DNA from 2 places in the Bradyrhizobium sp. CCBAU 53415 genome. Region 2 is predicted to be linked to the other one. Evidence: predicted binding sites of a transcription regulator. Region 2 holds the regulator's gene; the other holds the start of a gene.
What was found. The regulator PhoB, encoded in region 2, activates phosphate uptake and scavenging genes when phosphate is short. The targets are predictions, from matches to a motif close to TGTCATNNANCTGTCAT.

Region 1 (7,822 bases), 250 kb from region 2:
AGCTCCACGATGACGCCGTCGGTTCCCTCGGGGACCGACCAGTCGAGGCGGTCGCGGCCGCCGGAGGAGGTGTCGCCGGACACCCCGGCATTGACCATGTCGACCTCTATGCCCTTGGCTTGCAAAGCTTTTTTGAGCCTTTGGGGGAACGCCTCCTGAGCCGGGAGGCCGAGACCGGCGCTCAAGGAATCGCCAAGAACGACAAGCTTGACCGGCTTTGTCGCTTCCGCCCGAGCGGGGGGCGTGATCGTCATCAAGGCGAGCATCAACACGGCTATGTGCATGAACAATCCGTAACGCCTCTCGACCGCGCTGTCGGAGTTGCCATATGAGCAGACCATGGACACTCGCATCGAATCCTCTTCGCTCGCCGCCGCCGCGGACACCATCGCCATCTCCAACGTCAATCTCTCATTGGGCGCGGGCGCGGCACGCGTTCACATCCTCAAGGATATCAGCTTGCGGGTCGCCTCGGGCGAGACGATCGGCCTGATCGGCCCGTCAGGCTCGGGCAAATCCACGCTGCTGATGGTGATGGCGGGGCTGGAGCGTCCTGATAGTGGAGAGGTGGTGGTATCAGGCACGCCTTTCAATGCCCTCGACGAGGACGCGCTGGCCCGCTTCCGCGGCCGCCAGGTCGGCATCGTCTTCCAGTCCTTTCACCTGATCCCGACCATGACGGCGCTCGAGAACGTCGCCGTGCCGCTCGAGCTTGCCGGCAATCCCGATGCTGCGAGGCGCGCGGCGCAGGAGCTGCAATCGGTCGGGCTCGGCGATCGCCTGCATCACTATCCGACGCAGCTCTCCGGCGGCGAGCAGCAGCGCGTTGCGCTCGCTCGCGCACTGGCGCCCGATCCCGCGATCCTCGTCGCCGACGAGCCGACCGGCAATCTCGACGAGACAACCGGAAAGCAGATCGTCGATCTCCTGTTCAGCAAGCACGCCGAGCGCGGCATGACCCTGGTGCTGGTCACGCACGATTCCTCGCTCGCGCATCGCTGCGATCGCGTGATCCGCCTGCGATCTGGCCGCATCGACACGCAGTCCGCGCCGGCATGAGCACGGTCACCGAATCCTTCGCGAAGCCCGGCGGCGTCGCGCTGTCGTTGCGTTATGCGCTCCGCGAATTGCGCGGCGGCCTGCGCGGCTTCTACGTCTTCATCGCCTGCATCGCGCTCGGCGTGATGGCGATCGCCGGCGTCGGCTCGGTGTCGGCGAGTCTCTCCGACGGCCTTGCCCGCGAGGGCCGCACGCTGCTCGGCGGCGACGTCTCCTTCGTGCTGTTCCAGCGCGAGGCGAAACCTGAAGAGGTCGCCTTCCTGCGCTCGCGCGGCTCGGTGTCGACCGCCGCCACCTTGCGCGGCATGGCGCGCGCGCCCGACGGCCAGCTCGCACTGGTCGAGATGAAGGCGGTCGACAACACCTATCCGATGCTGGGCCAGCTGACATTGGCACCGCCACTGCCGATGTCCGATCTGCTCGCGGAGCGAGACGGCGCGTTCGGCGCCGCCGCCGATCCGACGCTGCTGGCGCGATTGTCGCTCAAGACCGGCGACCGCGTCACCATCGGCTCGGCGACCTTCCAGATCCGCTCGACCGTCGAAGCCGAGCCCGACAAGCTCGCCGGCGGCATCGGTTTCGGGCCGCGTTTCCTGATCAGCGAAGCGGGCCTGCGCGCCACCGGCCTGATCCAGCCCGGCAGCCTGGTGCGCTGGGTCTACCGGGTGAAGCTGCCCGATGTCGCGAACGATGAGCGCGCCACCGAAGCCTTCATCGCGGATGCGCGGAGCGCCGCGCCGCAGGCCGGCTGGGAGATCCGCAGCCGCTCCAACGCTTCGCCGCAGCTCGAACGCAACATCAACCGCTTCACGCAGTTCCTGACGCTGGTCGGTCTCGCCGCGCTGCTGGTCGGCGGTGTCGGCGTTGCCAATGCCGTGAAGAGCCATATCGATCGCCGGCTCGAGGTGATCGCGGCCCTCAAGGCCGTCGGCGCAACAGGACGCGACGTCTTCGGCATCTATCTGGCGCAGGTCATCCTGCTGGCCGCGATCGGCTCGGTGATCGGCCTTGCGCTCGGCGCCGCCATGCCGTTCGCGATCGTCGGCCTGTTCGGCAAGCTGTTGCCGCTGCCGGTGGTGCCGGCCCTGCATGCCGACGAGCTCGCGCTGTCCTTCGTCTACGGCCTCCTCACCGCGCTCGCTTTCGGCCTGTGGCCGCTCGGGCGCGTGCACGACGTGCCGGTGGCCGCGCTGTTCCGCGACACCATCAGTTCCGAATGGCATCGGCCGCGTGCGAGCTATCTCGTGTTGATGGGCGTCGTGATCGCCCTGCTCGTCGCGGTGGTGATCGGCCTGTCCTTCGACAAGCGCATCGCCGCGGTGTTCGTGGCCTCCTCCGTCGTCGTCTTCGCCCTGCTGCGCGGCATCGCCGCCCTGCTGATGGGAATCGCGCGGCGGCTGCCGCGGACGCGGCTGCCGATGCTGCGGTTGGCGATCGCCAACATCCACCGGCCCGGCGCGCTGACGCCGTCCGTCGTGCTGTCGCTGGGACTCGGGCTCGCCGTGCTCGTCACCATCACCCAGATCGACGGCAATCTGCGCCGGCAGTTCCTCGCGGCGCTGCCCGATCGGGCGCCATCGTTCTTCTTCATCGACATCCCGAGCGCGCAGGCCGAGCAGTTCGACCTCTATCTGCGCCGGATCGCGCCGGGCGCCAAGGTCGAGGACGTGCCGATGTTGCGCGGGCGCATTGTCGCCGCGCGCGGCGTGCGCGCCGAGGATCTCAAGCCCACCACCGATTCCGAATGGGTGCTGCAGAGCGACCGCGGCCTGACCTACACCGGCGAGTTGCCGAAAGGTTCCAAGGTGGTCGAGGGCGAATGGTGGAGCGCCGATTATTCCGGCCCGCCGCTGGTCTCGATGGAGAAAAAGATCGCCGACGGGCTCGGCCTCAAGCTCGGCGACGAAATCGTGGTCAACGTGCTCGGCCGCGACATCCCGGCGAGAATCGGCAATCTGCGCACCATCGACTGGCAGGGTCTCGGCATCAACTTCGTCCTCGTGTTCTCGCCGAACGCCTTCAAGGGGGCCCCGCATACCCATATCGCAACGCTGACCGAGGCCGGCGGCGATGCTGCGGGCGACGGCAAGATCATCAAGCAGGTCGCCGCCGCCTATCCGATGGTGACGAGCGTGCGCGTGCGCGAGGTGATGGAGACGGTCGGCTCGGTCGTGACCAATCTGGCGCTGGCGATCCGCGGCGCCAGCGCCGTGACCCTGATCTCGGCGATCCTCGTGCTGGGCGGGGCGCTCGCCGCCGGCCACCGTCACCGGGTCTACGATGCGGTGATCCTGAAGACGCTGGGCGCGACGCGCCTGCGCTTGCTCGGCGCCTATGCCCTCGAATACCTCCTGATCGGGCTCGCCACCGCGGTGTTCGGCGTCATCGCCGGCAGCGTCGCGGCCTGGATGATCGTGACGCGGCTGATGACGCTGAGCTTCGTCTGGCAGGCCGGCAGCGCGGCGGGCGTGGTGGTGGCCGCCCTGGTCGTCACCGTCGGGCTCGGGCTCGCCGGCACGCTACTGGCGTTGAACAAGAAGCCCGCCATGGTGTTGCGGAATTTGTGACAAAATGTAGCGGTTGGGTACACGCGAGCGGAATCGCACGATTCCTGCGATTAACCACGACTGCTCGTCAGGTTCGCGTCAGGATTGCCGCCAAGGGCGACATTCAGCCGCGCGTGGAAGGTTGCAGCGAATGTGCTAGTTTCCCACATATCGAATGGGTTCGGAGCCCCGATTGTGAGCCAGAATTTAGTCGGCTGGCGTCGGTATCCGAGATAGAGTTTGACGAACCGGCGGCATGGCGACCCTCATGCCGGACCGGACCAACCAACGGGAATTCGACCATGTCGGACCTAGACCGTAACTACGCTTCTCCTTTCGGCAGGGCCGCCGGGCGTGTTGACGCCGCGACGGTCGATGCCGGCCTGCGCGCCTACATGCTGCGCATCTACAATTACATGAGCATTGGCCTGGCCATCACCGGCCTGGCCGCGCTCGGCGTCTACATGGCCGCCGTGACCGACGTTCCGACCCCGGAAGCGGTCCGCGTCGGCAAGCTGTTCCTGACGCCGTTCGGCTACGCGATGTTCGTGAGCCCGCTGAAGTGGCTGTTCATGCTCGCGCCGCTCGCGATGGTGTTCGTGATCTCGGCGGGCATCAACCGTCTGGCGCCCTCGACCGCCCAGATCCTGTTCTGGGTGTTCTCGGCGCTGATGGGCATCTCGCTGTCGTCGATCTTCCTGGTGTTCACGCACACCTCGATCGTGCGGGTGTTCTTCATCACCGCGGCGACCTTCGGTGCGCTCAGCCTCTACGGCTACACCACGCGTCGTGACCTGACCGGGATGGGCTCGTTCCTGTTCATGGGCCTGATCGGCATCATCATCGCGAGCCTGGTGAACCTGTTCCTGGCAAGCTCGATGCTGCAGTTCATCGTGTCGGTGGTCGGCGTGCTGGTGTTCGCGGGCCTTACCGCCTGGGATACCCAGCGGCTGAAGAACGACTACATCTACGGCTATGCCTCGGCGGGCGGGGACATCGCGGAGCGCGCGGCCATCACCGGCGCGCTGTCGCTGTACCTGAACTTCATCAACCTGTTCACGCTGCTGCTGCAGCTTCTCGGCCAGCGCGACTAAGCGCCAGACCAGAGAACGGACGCAAACCCCGGCCGAGAGGCCGGGGTTTTTGTTTGCGTAACACGCCGTCATGCCCGGGCTTGTCCCGCCTGCGCGGCCGAAGCCGCTTCGGCGAGGCGAATGCCCGGGCATCCACGTTCTTCGTGCTGCGGGTAAAGGCGTGGATGGCCGGGACAAGCCTGGCCATGACGCATGCGGAAACAGCGTTGCTCGTTGCGATACCGCTGCTATCTTCCCGCCATGTCCGCACCCGAAATCAGGCCCACGACCGAGGCCGACCTTCCCGCCATCACCGCCATCTATCAGCAGGCCGTCCGCGAGGGCACGGCGACATTCGAGCTGGAGCCGCCGGACCTCTCAGAGATGACGCGCCGCTATCGCGCGCTGCTGGACGGCGGCTATCCCTATTTCGTCGCGATCCTCGACGGCCGCGTGGCCGGCTATGCCTATGCCGGGGCCTACCGCCCGCGGCCGGCCTATCGTTTTACGGTCGAGAACTCGATCTATCTCGATCCCTCTTTCCACCGCCGCGGTGTCGGCTCTCTGCTGCTGGAGCGGCTGGTCGCCGAATGCGAGGCGCGCGGCTTTCGCCAGATGATCGCGGTGATCGGCGATTCCGCCAATGCCGGATCGATCGGCGTGCACACCAAGGCCGGCTTCAAGATGATCGGCACGCATCCCAGTGTCGGGTTGAAATTCGGCCGCTGGCTGGACACGGTGATGATGCAGCGGGACCTCGGCGAGGGCGCCAGCACGGTGCCGGGAACGTAGCCTTATCTGTCATTCCGGTTCGATGCGTTAGCATCGAACCGGAATCCAGAAGCTGGTTGCGAATGCGGATCGAGCTTCTCAGGCGCGCAACTGCGCGCCGGAGTTCGCGACTTCGTCGCGCGGGGGAATGACGACCGAAGGTCGTCACACCACCGCCAGCTTCCGATCAATCACCAGCAACACGCGCTCCAGCTCATGGCCGCGGCGCAGGATCAGCCCGGTCGCCGAGATCACGCTGTACATGCCCTGCTTGCGCGCGAGCCGCGGGTCCTTCTCGATGCGATAGATCGGCACTTCCGAGGCGCGGCGATAGACCGAGAAGACGGCGCGGTCCTTCAGAAAGTCGATGGCGTAGTCACGCCACTCGCCGTCGGCGACCATGCGGCCGTAGAGATTGAGAATCCGGTGCAGCTCGAGCCGGTTGAACGTCACTCGGTTGGCCTGCGCATTCGCGGCGGCGGGACGCGCCGCCGCGCGCTGCTCGCTCGGATCGGCATCCTCCGACATCAAACTCATGGGAAGCGCCTCCTCATCGCACGGAATGATGGCGGCCGCGAAGACCGTCCCGGAACCGCGCTCATGACAGTTGCATGATTGCGCCAACCGTTCCGCGCCGCAAGGGGTTCAACCCATCAAATCGTCACGCAACGGGGCACACGCAGAGGTGGAACTTTATCGCGGCAAACCGTCACGGGACCGTTAGCAGGAATCATAGTCTCGCCGCTTTTCCGCCCACCGCCCGCCGCCCTGAATTGCGAAAAGAATCATGTGCGTTGACCCGGTCCTTTCGGTTCCGGATTCCTCAGCCCCCAGCCCCCCGGGGTCGAACAGGATCGGGTCTGTGTACGCACGGCAAGGAGGGCCAACGCGAGTTGGTCCTTTTTTGTTTGCGTCGGGACGTTTCTGCTTCCCGCCATTCCGGGGCGCGCCTCTTGGCGCGAGCCCGGAATGACGACAGACAAATTGTCCTGAGGCGATCTTAAGCGTGCTGCGCTTCAATGCAGCGACGTGTACGCCGCGCCCAGCATCGGGCCGGGCTTCTCCCGGCTGCCGTCCTGGACATAGACCACCGCGCCGTCGACGCCGTCGCGCGTGAGGTTCTCGATCGGCACAGTCCAGCTTTCCGGACGGCCGGTCCAGTCGCCGACCTTGAGCAGGTTGCGCACGACGTTGTGATAGGTGACCTGCTGTCCACGATTCTCGCCACGGGTGATGGCGATCGGCACCGACCTGGCAATCGAGCAGATCCAGACCTCGCCGCGCGAGACCGCGGGCTCCTTGCTTGCTGCCACCGACACGTTGATCTGCTTACCCGAGAGTGACATCGTCACCGGTACGCTCATCACGCCAGTACCCTTGTCCGTCTTGCCGATCGCGCTCTCGATGCCGGCGCGATCGCTGCCGATGACATGCGCGGAGCCGTTGACGACGACCTGCGGCGTGTAGACTTCGCGGTCGCCGCGCATGCGCGAATAGGCACGCTGCCGCGCAGAGAAGCGCGAGTCCGCCAGCGTGTCTTTCCAGCCGAGATAGTCCCAATAGTCGATCGGCATGCTCAGCGCGATGACGGAGGGATCTTTGGAGAGATCGCCGATGATCTGGTCGGCGGGCGGACAGGAGGAGCAGCCCTGCGAGGTGAACAACTCGACGACGGCGCGCGGATCAGCCTCGGCAGGACGGATGACGGCGATGATCGCACATATGCCGAGAGCCCCCGACCAGAGGGCGCCGGACCAACGTGAAATCAGATGAGAAGCCGCTGTTGTCGTCATGTCGAACGCCGCACACCATTGCTCGTGGGAAGGGAAATCTTATCGCCTGATGATCACCGTACTCTTACGGGGGCGCGGCACATTCGTCCGCCCAGGCAACCGTCCAAGGGAGGGTTTTGCGCCGGGCGGGCCCATCCGAAACGTACCGCAAACGCGCGAAGGCGGCCTTTGATAGGCCGCCTTCGTTTAGGCTTCTACTCACTTCGCAGTGAGCCATCGTTCACAAATCCGCGCTTACGCCGCGAGCTTGCGCAGCACGTAGTGCAGGATGCCGCCGTTGCGGTAGTAGTCGAGCTCGTCCAGCGTATCGATGCGGCAAAGCAGCGAAACGCGCTGCAACGAACCGTCGCCGGAGACGATCTCCGCGGTCAGCTTCTGGCGCGGCTTGAGGTCGCCGACGAGACCGCGCAGCGTGACCTTCTCGTCGCCCTTCAGGCCCAGCGACTGCCAGGAGGTGCCTTCCTCGAAGGTCAGCGGCAGCACGCCCATGCCGACCAGGTTGGAGCGGTGGATGCGCTCGAAGCTCTGGCAGATCACGGCGCGCACGCCGAGCAGGCGCGTGCCCTTCGCGGCCCAGTCG
Region 2 (7,822 bases):
ACGAAGGCGGCGGTGTAGCCGGAGATGAAGATGAATATCTCCGTAGCGTCGCTGAAGCCGTAGTTGCGGATCGTGAACCAGGTCAACAGACTCGGCGGCAGGTGGTCGATGAAGATCAGCCACAGCGCGAGCCCGCGGAACAGATCGAGCCGGAGCTCGCGCTCGCCGATGGCGGGCAGCGTGATGGCCGGCACGGCGGTGCGCGGCCTGGTCCCTGCGGGTCTGGCCTCTGCGGCCCCCGCGATCGTCGATCCCGTCACTCGGTCGGCAATGGTCATCGGGGGCTCAAAAACCCTTCCGCAAATCGCGACGTTGAAGGAATGTAGCGATCCAGCCGTCGTCTCGCAAAGCGGCCGGATCATATAGGGGAATCTCCCTCTGGGATGTCCTTCCCTTCGAATTCTGGCGGGACGATGTCGCCTGAGCCGTCTGCAGCGTTTGGTTCCCGGGACGGATTTGGCTATTATGGCAACCATGTACCGCGCCGTGACCCGCCAGATCGAAGTGACCGTCGAGCCGAACTTTGTTCCGGAACAGTCGTCGGCCGACCGCTCGCGCTATTTCTGGTCCTACACCATCGTCATCACCAATTCGGGCGAGGAGACCGTGCAGCTCAAGACGCGGCACTGGATCATTACCGATGCCTCCGGCCGCCAGCAGGAGGTGAAGGGCGAGGGCGTCGTCGGCGAGCAGCCGATCCTGGCTCCCGGCGAGCGCTTCGAATACACCTCCGGCGTGCCGCTCACGACCGCCTCCGGCTTCATGACCGGCCGCTACCAGATGGTCAGCGAAAGCGGCGAGCGCTTCGAGATCGACGTGCCGACGTTCTCGCTGGACAGCCCGGACCATAAGCGGGTGTTGAACTAGGGGGGACACTCTCGTGTCCCGGACGCGCCACAACGCAAGGCGTTGCCGCGCAGAGCCGGAACCCAGGGCGCCAGTACGCTCCGCGACATGGGCCCCGGCCCTGCAGCGCGCTGCGCCGCGTCCGGGGCACGAGCGCGAAGTGTGGCGCAGGCTCTGTCCACACCGTCATTGCGAGTTCTGACCGGCCGGAAGGGCCGACCCGGCGACGTCCTCGACGCCCGCCTCGTGCGGCGTGAACTGGTAGACCGAGCTGCAGAACTCGCAGGTGACGACGACCTTGTCGTCCTTGACCATGGCAGCGCGGTCGTCGGGCGAAAAGCTCTTCAGCATGGACGCGACCGCATCGCGCGAGCAGGAGCATTGCGCCTGCAGGGACAGCGGCTTGAACACGCGCACGCCGCGCTCGTGGAACAGGCGGTAGAGCAGCCGCTCGCCGGAGAGCTCGGGATCGATCAGCTCGACGTCCTCGACGGTCTCGATCAGCGAGCGCGCCTCGACCCAGGCGTCGTCCTCGGCGACGCTATGCGCCTCGACGCCTTCGGGTGCATCGCCCGGATGCAAGTCCGCCTGCCGCGCGCGCTCCGGCGCCTTCGGCAAAAACTGCATCAGCATGCCGCCGGCGCGCCAGCGATGCTTGCCGCCGTCGCTCGAGCGCCACTCCTCGCCGACCGCAAGGCGCACTTTGGTCGGAATCTGCTCGGAGCGCAGGAAATATTCGTGGGCGGCGTCTTCCAGGCTGCCGCCATCGAGCGCGACCAGACCCTGATAGCGGCTCATGTCGGGGCCCTGGTCGATGGTCATGGCGAGATGGCCGCGACCGAGCAGCGTGCCGGAATCCTTCGCCGTGCCCAGACGCGAGGCGTCGTAGCGGGCATAGGCGCGCAGATGGTCCGGCGCCTTGTAGTCGACGACCAGGAACGACACCGGGCCGTCGGTCTGGGCCTGCAGGATGAAGCGGCCTTCGAATTTCAGCGCCGAGCCGAGCAGCGTCGCCAGCACGATGGCCTCGCCGAGCAACTTGCCGACCGGCGCTGGATAATCGTGCTTGGTCAGGATGTCGTCGAGCGCAGGGCCGAGCCGCACCAAGCGGCCGCGCACGTCGAGCGCGTCGACCTCGTAGGGCAGCACGGCGTCATCGATCGGAACCGCTGATGGCGCGCGAACCGGGCCTTCGGACCCGGTCTTCATGTCAGGGAATTGGGAAACCATGGCGCTCTATCTGGGGTCGGAGAGTGGGGATTGGAAGGGGCACGGAGATCACCGAGATGGTGTGTTCCGGATGCGGATTGAACGGTAACAAGCCGCCTCAAATTCGGTGTCGTCCCGGGGCGCGCGAAGCGCGAACCCGGGACCCACCACAGGATGACGTTGTGACCGGCGATGACAACTCCGAGTCTTCGCCAAACTCAATCCTGTGGCTATGGATCCCGGATCGGCGCGCCGCTGCGCGGCGCTTGTCCGGGATGACAGCGGAGAATGGGGCCATCAAGGCGGCCCCACCACCGCAATTACTTCACCGCGTCAAAGCACCAGGCCAGAATGCCTTTCTGCGCATGCAGACGGTTTTCGGCCTCGTCGAACACGACCGATTGCGGGCCGTCGATCACCTCGTCCGTGACCTCCTCGCCGCGATGGGCGGGCAGGCAGTGCATGAAAAGCGCATCGGGCTTGGCGAGCGACATCAGCTTGCTGTTGACCTGGTAGGGCTTGAGCACGTTGTGGCGGTGCTCGCCCTCCTTGTCGCCCATCGACACCCAGGTGTCGGTGACGACGCAATCGGCGCCGCGCACGGCGGCTTCCGGATCGGTGCCGAGCGCGATCGGCGCATTGGTCGTCTTGATCCAGTCGCGCATCGCCTTTTTCGGCGCGAGCTCCGGAGGTGTTGCGACGTTGAGCTGGAACTTGAAGCGCTCGGCGGCGTGCGCCCAGGACGCCAGCACGTTGTTGTCGTCGCCGGTCCAGGCCACAGTCTTGCCCTCGATCGGGCCGCGATGCTCCTCGTAGGTCATGAGATCGGCCATCACCTGGCAGGGATGCGACCGCCGCGTCAGGCCGTTGATCACGGGCACGGTCGCATAGGCCGCAAGCTCCAGCAGCGCCTCGTGATTGAGGATGCGGATCATGATGGCGTCGACATAGCGCGACAGCACCCGCGCGGTGTCGGCGATGGTCTCGCCGCGACCGAGCTGCATCTCGGCGCCGGTGAGCATGATGGGCTCGCCGCCGAGCTGGCGCATGGCGACATCGAACGACACCCGCGTCCGCGTCGAGGGCCGCTCGAAGATCATCGCCAGCGTTTTGCCTTCAAGCGGCCTGACCGGCTGATGCGCCTTCTGCTTCGCTTTCATGGCGGACGAGGCGGCGAGCATGCTCTTGAGCTCCGACAGCGGCAGCTCGTTGATATCCAGGAAGTGCTTTGGAGTCTTGTTGGGCGTCTTGTTCATCAGCTTGCCGCCCGCTTGGTCTGGCTGGATGAGATCGCAGTGCAGGCGCGTTCGAGCCGCCCGACGCTGTCCTCGATCTCCGCTTCAGTGACGATCAAGGGTGGCAGGAAGCGCACGACATTGTCGCCTGCTCCGACGGTGAGCAATTTTTCGGCGCGCAGCGCCGCGACGAGGTCGCCTGCGGGCACCACGGCCTTGATGCCGATCAGGAGGCCCTCGCCGCGCACCTCGCTGACGACATCAGGATGACGGTCGATCACCGAGGCGAGCTTCTGCTTCAGCAGCAGCGACATCTTCTGAACGTGATCGAAGAAGCCGGGCTTGAGCATGACGTCGAGAACGGCGTTCGCAGCCGAGATCGCGAGCGGATTGCCGCCGAAGGTCGAACCGTGCGAGCCCGGCCCCATGCCGCGCGCCGCGTCGGCGGTGGCGAGCACCGCGCCGATCGGGAAACCGCCACCGAGCGCCTTCGCCAGCGACATCACGTCGGGCACGACGCCGGTGCGCTTGTAGGCAAAGAGTTCGCCGGTGCGGCCCATGCCGGTCTGCACCTCGTCGAAGGCGAGCAACAGGCCGCGCTCATTGCAGAGCTCGCGCAGTGCCTTGAGGAAGGCGGGAGGCGCAGAACGAACACCGCCCTCGCCCTGGATCGGCTCGATGAGAATGCCGGCGGTATGCGGGCCGATCGCCTTCTTCACAGCTTCCAGGTCGCCATGCGGCACCTGGTCGAAGCCGTCCATCGGCGGACCGAAGCCCTCGAGATATTTTGCAGATCCGGTAGCGGCGAGCGTTGCCAGCGTGCGGCCGTGGAAGGCGCCCTCGAAGGTGATCATGCGATAGCGCTCGGGATGCCCCTTGGAGAAGTGATGATGGCGGACCAGCTTGATCACGCCTTCCAGCGCCTCGGCGCCGGAATTGCAGAAGAACACGAAGTCGGCAAAACTCTCGTTGCAGAGGCGGCTTGCGAGCTTCTCGCCGTCGGGGCTCTGGAACAGGTTCGACATGTGCCAGAGCTTCGTCGCCTGCTCCTGCAGCGCCTTGACCAGCGCGGGATGAACATGGCCGAGCGCATTCACCGCCACGCCCGAGGTGAAATCGAGATAGCGATCCCCATTGGTCGCGACCAGCCAGCAGCCTTCGCCGCGCTCGAAACCGAGGTCGGCCCTGGCGAAAACGGGGAGCAAATGCGGCGCGGCGCTGTTGGTCATGACGTCACTTGAATGTTGCGGACGGCGTGAAGCGTGCATTGCGCAACGCACCATTGCCCGGCCCGGAAAACGAAACGTGCCGCCTTTTAAGGGCGGCACGTGACGCTATCTTATGCCTGACAAGACGGGTGTCAATGCCGCCCGGAAAGCCTCGCGAAACGCTGAATCCGTAGTCTTGCGGTGCCGGTTTTGCGGGTTTTCACCACGGAACATGTGGAAGCGAGCCGGCGGACTCTTGCGCGGGAGTCACGCCATATTGTAGCGTTTGGACTGTCAGATACGATATCTCGTGCAGCGGTTCTGATCCCAAGAGTCCTCATGTACCGGCGTAAACGTTCGGGCGTCTTTGGTGCGCCCGGCGAGCCTTAAGGGATTCTGGCGGCACGGGTTTTCAAGGCTTAGGCATTCGCTGCGAAGGCTCCAGGATGGCAGGCTCGCAGCGAGGGAAAGGGTGCAATGACGGTTTTGACCTGGTCCGATGATCGCGTCGAGCAGCTGAAAAAGCTCTGGGAGGCCGGACTTTCGGCCAGCCAGATTGCGGCGGAGCTCGGCAATGTGACCCGCAATGCCGTGATCGGCAAAGTGCACCGGCTCGGCCTGTCCGGCCGCGCCAAGAGCCCTTCTTCGGCAGCGCCCCGGCCGCGCAAGGCACGGCCCGCGCAGCACATGATGCGGGTGACCCGCCCCGTTGCGCGCGGCAACACCGCGCTGGCGCAGGCCTTCGAGGTCGAGGTGGAGGCCGAGCCGGTCACCTACGACAACGTGGTGCCGATGAGCCAGCGACTGTCGCTGCTGGAATTGAACGAGGCGACCTGCCACTGGCCGGTCGGCGATCCCTCGAGCCCGGATTTCTTCTTCTGCGGCGGCAAGGCGCTGTCCGGCCTGCCCTACTGCGCCCAGCATTCGCGCGTGGCCTATCAGCCGGCGGCAGATCGCCGGCGCGCACCGGCCAAGCCGGGAACGCGGTAGGTTATCAGCGCGCCTCGTCAGCCGGCGCGCGAAAACGGCTCAACACATCGGATGTCGTCCCTGCCTGGTGCGCAATTGCGCACGGGGCGCAGGGACCCATAATCCCGGGGCGCTGTCATTGCACGGGATGATCACTCCGAGTCTTCGCCAAACCACTTCCTGTGGTTATGGGTCTCTGCGTTCGCAGGGACGACACTGAGAGTGTGATTGCACTACGCCAAACCAAAGTCTGCAAACCTTAGACTAAAGCGCGATGCGATCAGGATGAATCGTCATCGCGCTGTAGGTCGTCGTTTAAGCATGATCTTTTCGGAAAACCGCTGCGCACTTTTCCGGATCATGCTTTAGGTCTGCTCCGCCTTCGCAAAGCGATCGTCGAGCGCATAACCGGCGCCGCGGACGGTGCGGATCGGGTCCTGCTCGCGGCCGAGATTGAGCAGCTTGCGGAGACGACCGATATGAACGTCGACGGTGCGTTCATCGATGTAGATGTCGCGGCCCCAGACGCTGTCGAGCAGTTGCTCGCGCGAGAACACCCGGCCGGGATGCTCCAGGAAGAACTCCAGCAGGCGATATTCGGTCGGGCCGAGGTCGATCGGCCGGCCCGAACGCGCGACGCGGCGCTTGTCACGGTCGAGCTCGATGTCGCCATAGGCGAGCACCGTGGCGAGCCGCTCGGGGCTCGCGCGCCTGAGCAGACCCTTCACGCGCGCCAGCAGTTCCGGCACCGAGAATGGCTTGACGATATAGTCGTCGGCGCCGGTCGCAAGTCCCCGCACCCGCTCGCTCTCCTCGCCGCGGGCGGTGAGCATGATGATCGGCAGCTGCTTGGTCTCGGAGCGGGTGCGCAGCCGCCGGCACAGCTCGATGCCTGACAGGCCCGGCAGCATCCAGTCGAGCACGATCAGATCGGGAATGTGCTCCTTGAGGCGGGTGTCGGCGTCATCGCCGCGCATCACCGTCTCGACGTCATAGCCGTCGCCTTCGAGGTTGTAACGGAGAAGCTCGGTGAGAGCTTCCTCGTCCTCAACCACCATAATGCGTGCGCCCATGGTACCGTCGCTCCTTAAGTCTTCAGGTATTCGGTATCGTCGTGGCGAACGTGGTCATGTCGCCCTTCGGCCGCTTGTCGGTGATGGCCTGGCCCTCGATCATGTAGAACACGGTCTCGGCGATGTTGGTGGCATGGTCGCCGATCCGCTCGATGTTCTTGGCACAGAACATCAGGTGGATGCAGAACGAGATGTTGCGCGGATCCTCCATCATGTAGGTGAGGAGCTCGCGGAACAGCGAGGTGCAGATCGCGTCGACTTCCTCGTCGCCCTTCCACACCGCCATCGCCGCCGGCAGGTCGTGAGCGGCATAGGCGTCCAGCACCGACTTGACCTGCTGCTGCACGAGATCGGTCATGTGCTCCAGGCCGCGGAACAGCTTGAGCGGATGGAAGTCGGTCTCCAGCGCGGCGACGCGCTTGCCCATGTTCTTGGCGAGGTCGCCGATGCGCTCGAGATCGGTCGCAACGCGCATGGCGCCGACGATCTCGCGCAGGTCGACCGCCATCGGCTGGCGGCGGGCGATGGTGAGCACCGCGCGCTCCTCGATGCGCTTCTGCAGCATGTCGAGATCGGCGTCGGTGGCGACGACGCGCTGGCCGAGCGCGACGTCGCGGCGGATCAGCGCGTCGACGGAATCGACGATCATGCGCTCGGCGATCCCGCCCATTTCGGCGACCAGGCGGGTGAGCTCCTGGAGGTCGGTGTCAAAAGCCTTTGCGGTATGTTCAGTACCCATGTCCCGTCTCCTCAGCCGAACCGGCCGGTGATGTAATCCTGCGTTCGCCGGTCGGTCGGCGACGTGAAGATCTTGCTGGTGTCGTCGAACTCGATCAGCTCGCCAAGATACATGAAGGCGGTCTTGTCGGAGACGCGCGCGGCCTGCTGCATGTTGTGGGTGACGATCGCGATCGTGTAGTTCTCGGACAGTTCCTGGATCAGCTCCTCGACCTTGGCGGTCGAGATCGGATCGAGCGCCGAGCAGGGCTCGTCGAACAGGATCACCTCGGGGCGCACCGCGACGGTGCGGGCGATGCACAGGCGCTGCTGCTGGCCGCCCGAGAGCGACAGGCCGGAGGCGTTGAGCTTGTCCTTGACCTCGTTCCACAGCGCGCCGCCGCGCAGCGCCTTCTCGACGCGATCGTCCATCTCGGACTTCGAGATCTTCTCGTAGAGGCGGATGCCGAAGGCGATGTTCTCGTAGATCGTCATCGGGAACGGCGTCGGCTTCTGGAACACCATGCCGACCCGGGCGCGCAGCAGATTGAGGTCGAGCTTGGGG

Region 1: a site for PhoB is predicted at 6,050-6,066, ahead of XH87_RS06635 (DUF2794 domain-containing protein). Genes of this name have one in related genera too.

What each region holds. Positions count from the first base shown of each region.
Region 1 covers NZ_LBJF01000002.1:49,042-56,863, reverse strand. Annotated here, with positions in the region: gene XH87_RS06660 (arylesterase) at 1-284, opposite strand, end outside; gene XH87_RS06655 (ABC transporter ATP-binding protein) at 340-1,059, shown strand; gene XH87_RS06650 (ABC transporter permease) at 1,056-3,626, shown strand; gene XH87_RS06645 (Bax inhibitor-1/YccA family protein) at 3,908-4,699, shown strand; gene XH87_RS06640 (GNAT family N-acetyltransferase) at 4,940-5,470, shown strand; gene XH87_RS06635 (DUF2794 domain-containing protein) at 5,615-5,986, opposite strand; gene XH87_RS06630 (DUF1223 domain-containing protein) at 6,466-7,242, opposite strand; gene acnA (aconitate hydratase AcnA) at 7,477-7,822, opposite strand, start outside.
Region 2 covers NZ_LBJF01000002.1:299,544-307,365, reverse strand. Annotated here, with positions in the region: gene XH87_RS07765 (OpgC domain-containing protein) at 1-278, opposite strand, end outside; gene apaG (Co2+/Mg2+ efflux protein ApaG) at 475-867, shown strand; gene XH87_RS07755 (Hsp33 family molecular chaperone) at 1,033-2,076, opposite strand; gene argF (ornithine carbamoyltransferase) at 2,376-3,311, opposite strand; gene XH87_RS07745 (aspartate aminotransferase family protein) at 3,311-4,519, opposite strand; gene XH87_RS07740 (GcrA family cell cycle regulator) at 4,976-5,488, shown strand; gene phoB (phosphate regulon transcriptional regulator PhoB) at 5,833-6,540, opposite strand; gene phoU (phosphate signaling complex protein PhoU) at 6,563-7,279, opposite strand; gene pstB (phosphate ABC transporter ATP-binding protein PstB) at 7,291-7,822, opposite strand, start outside.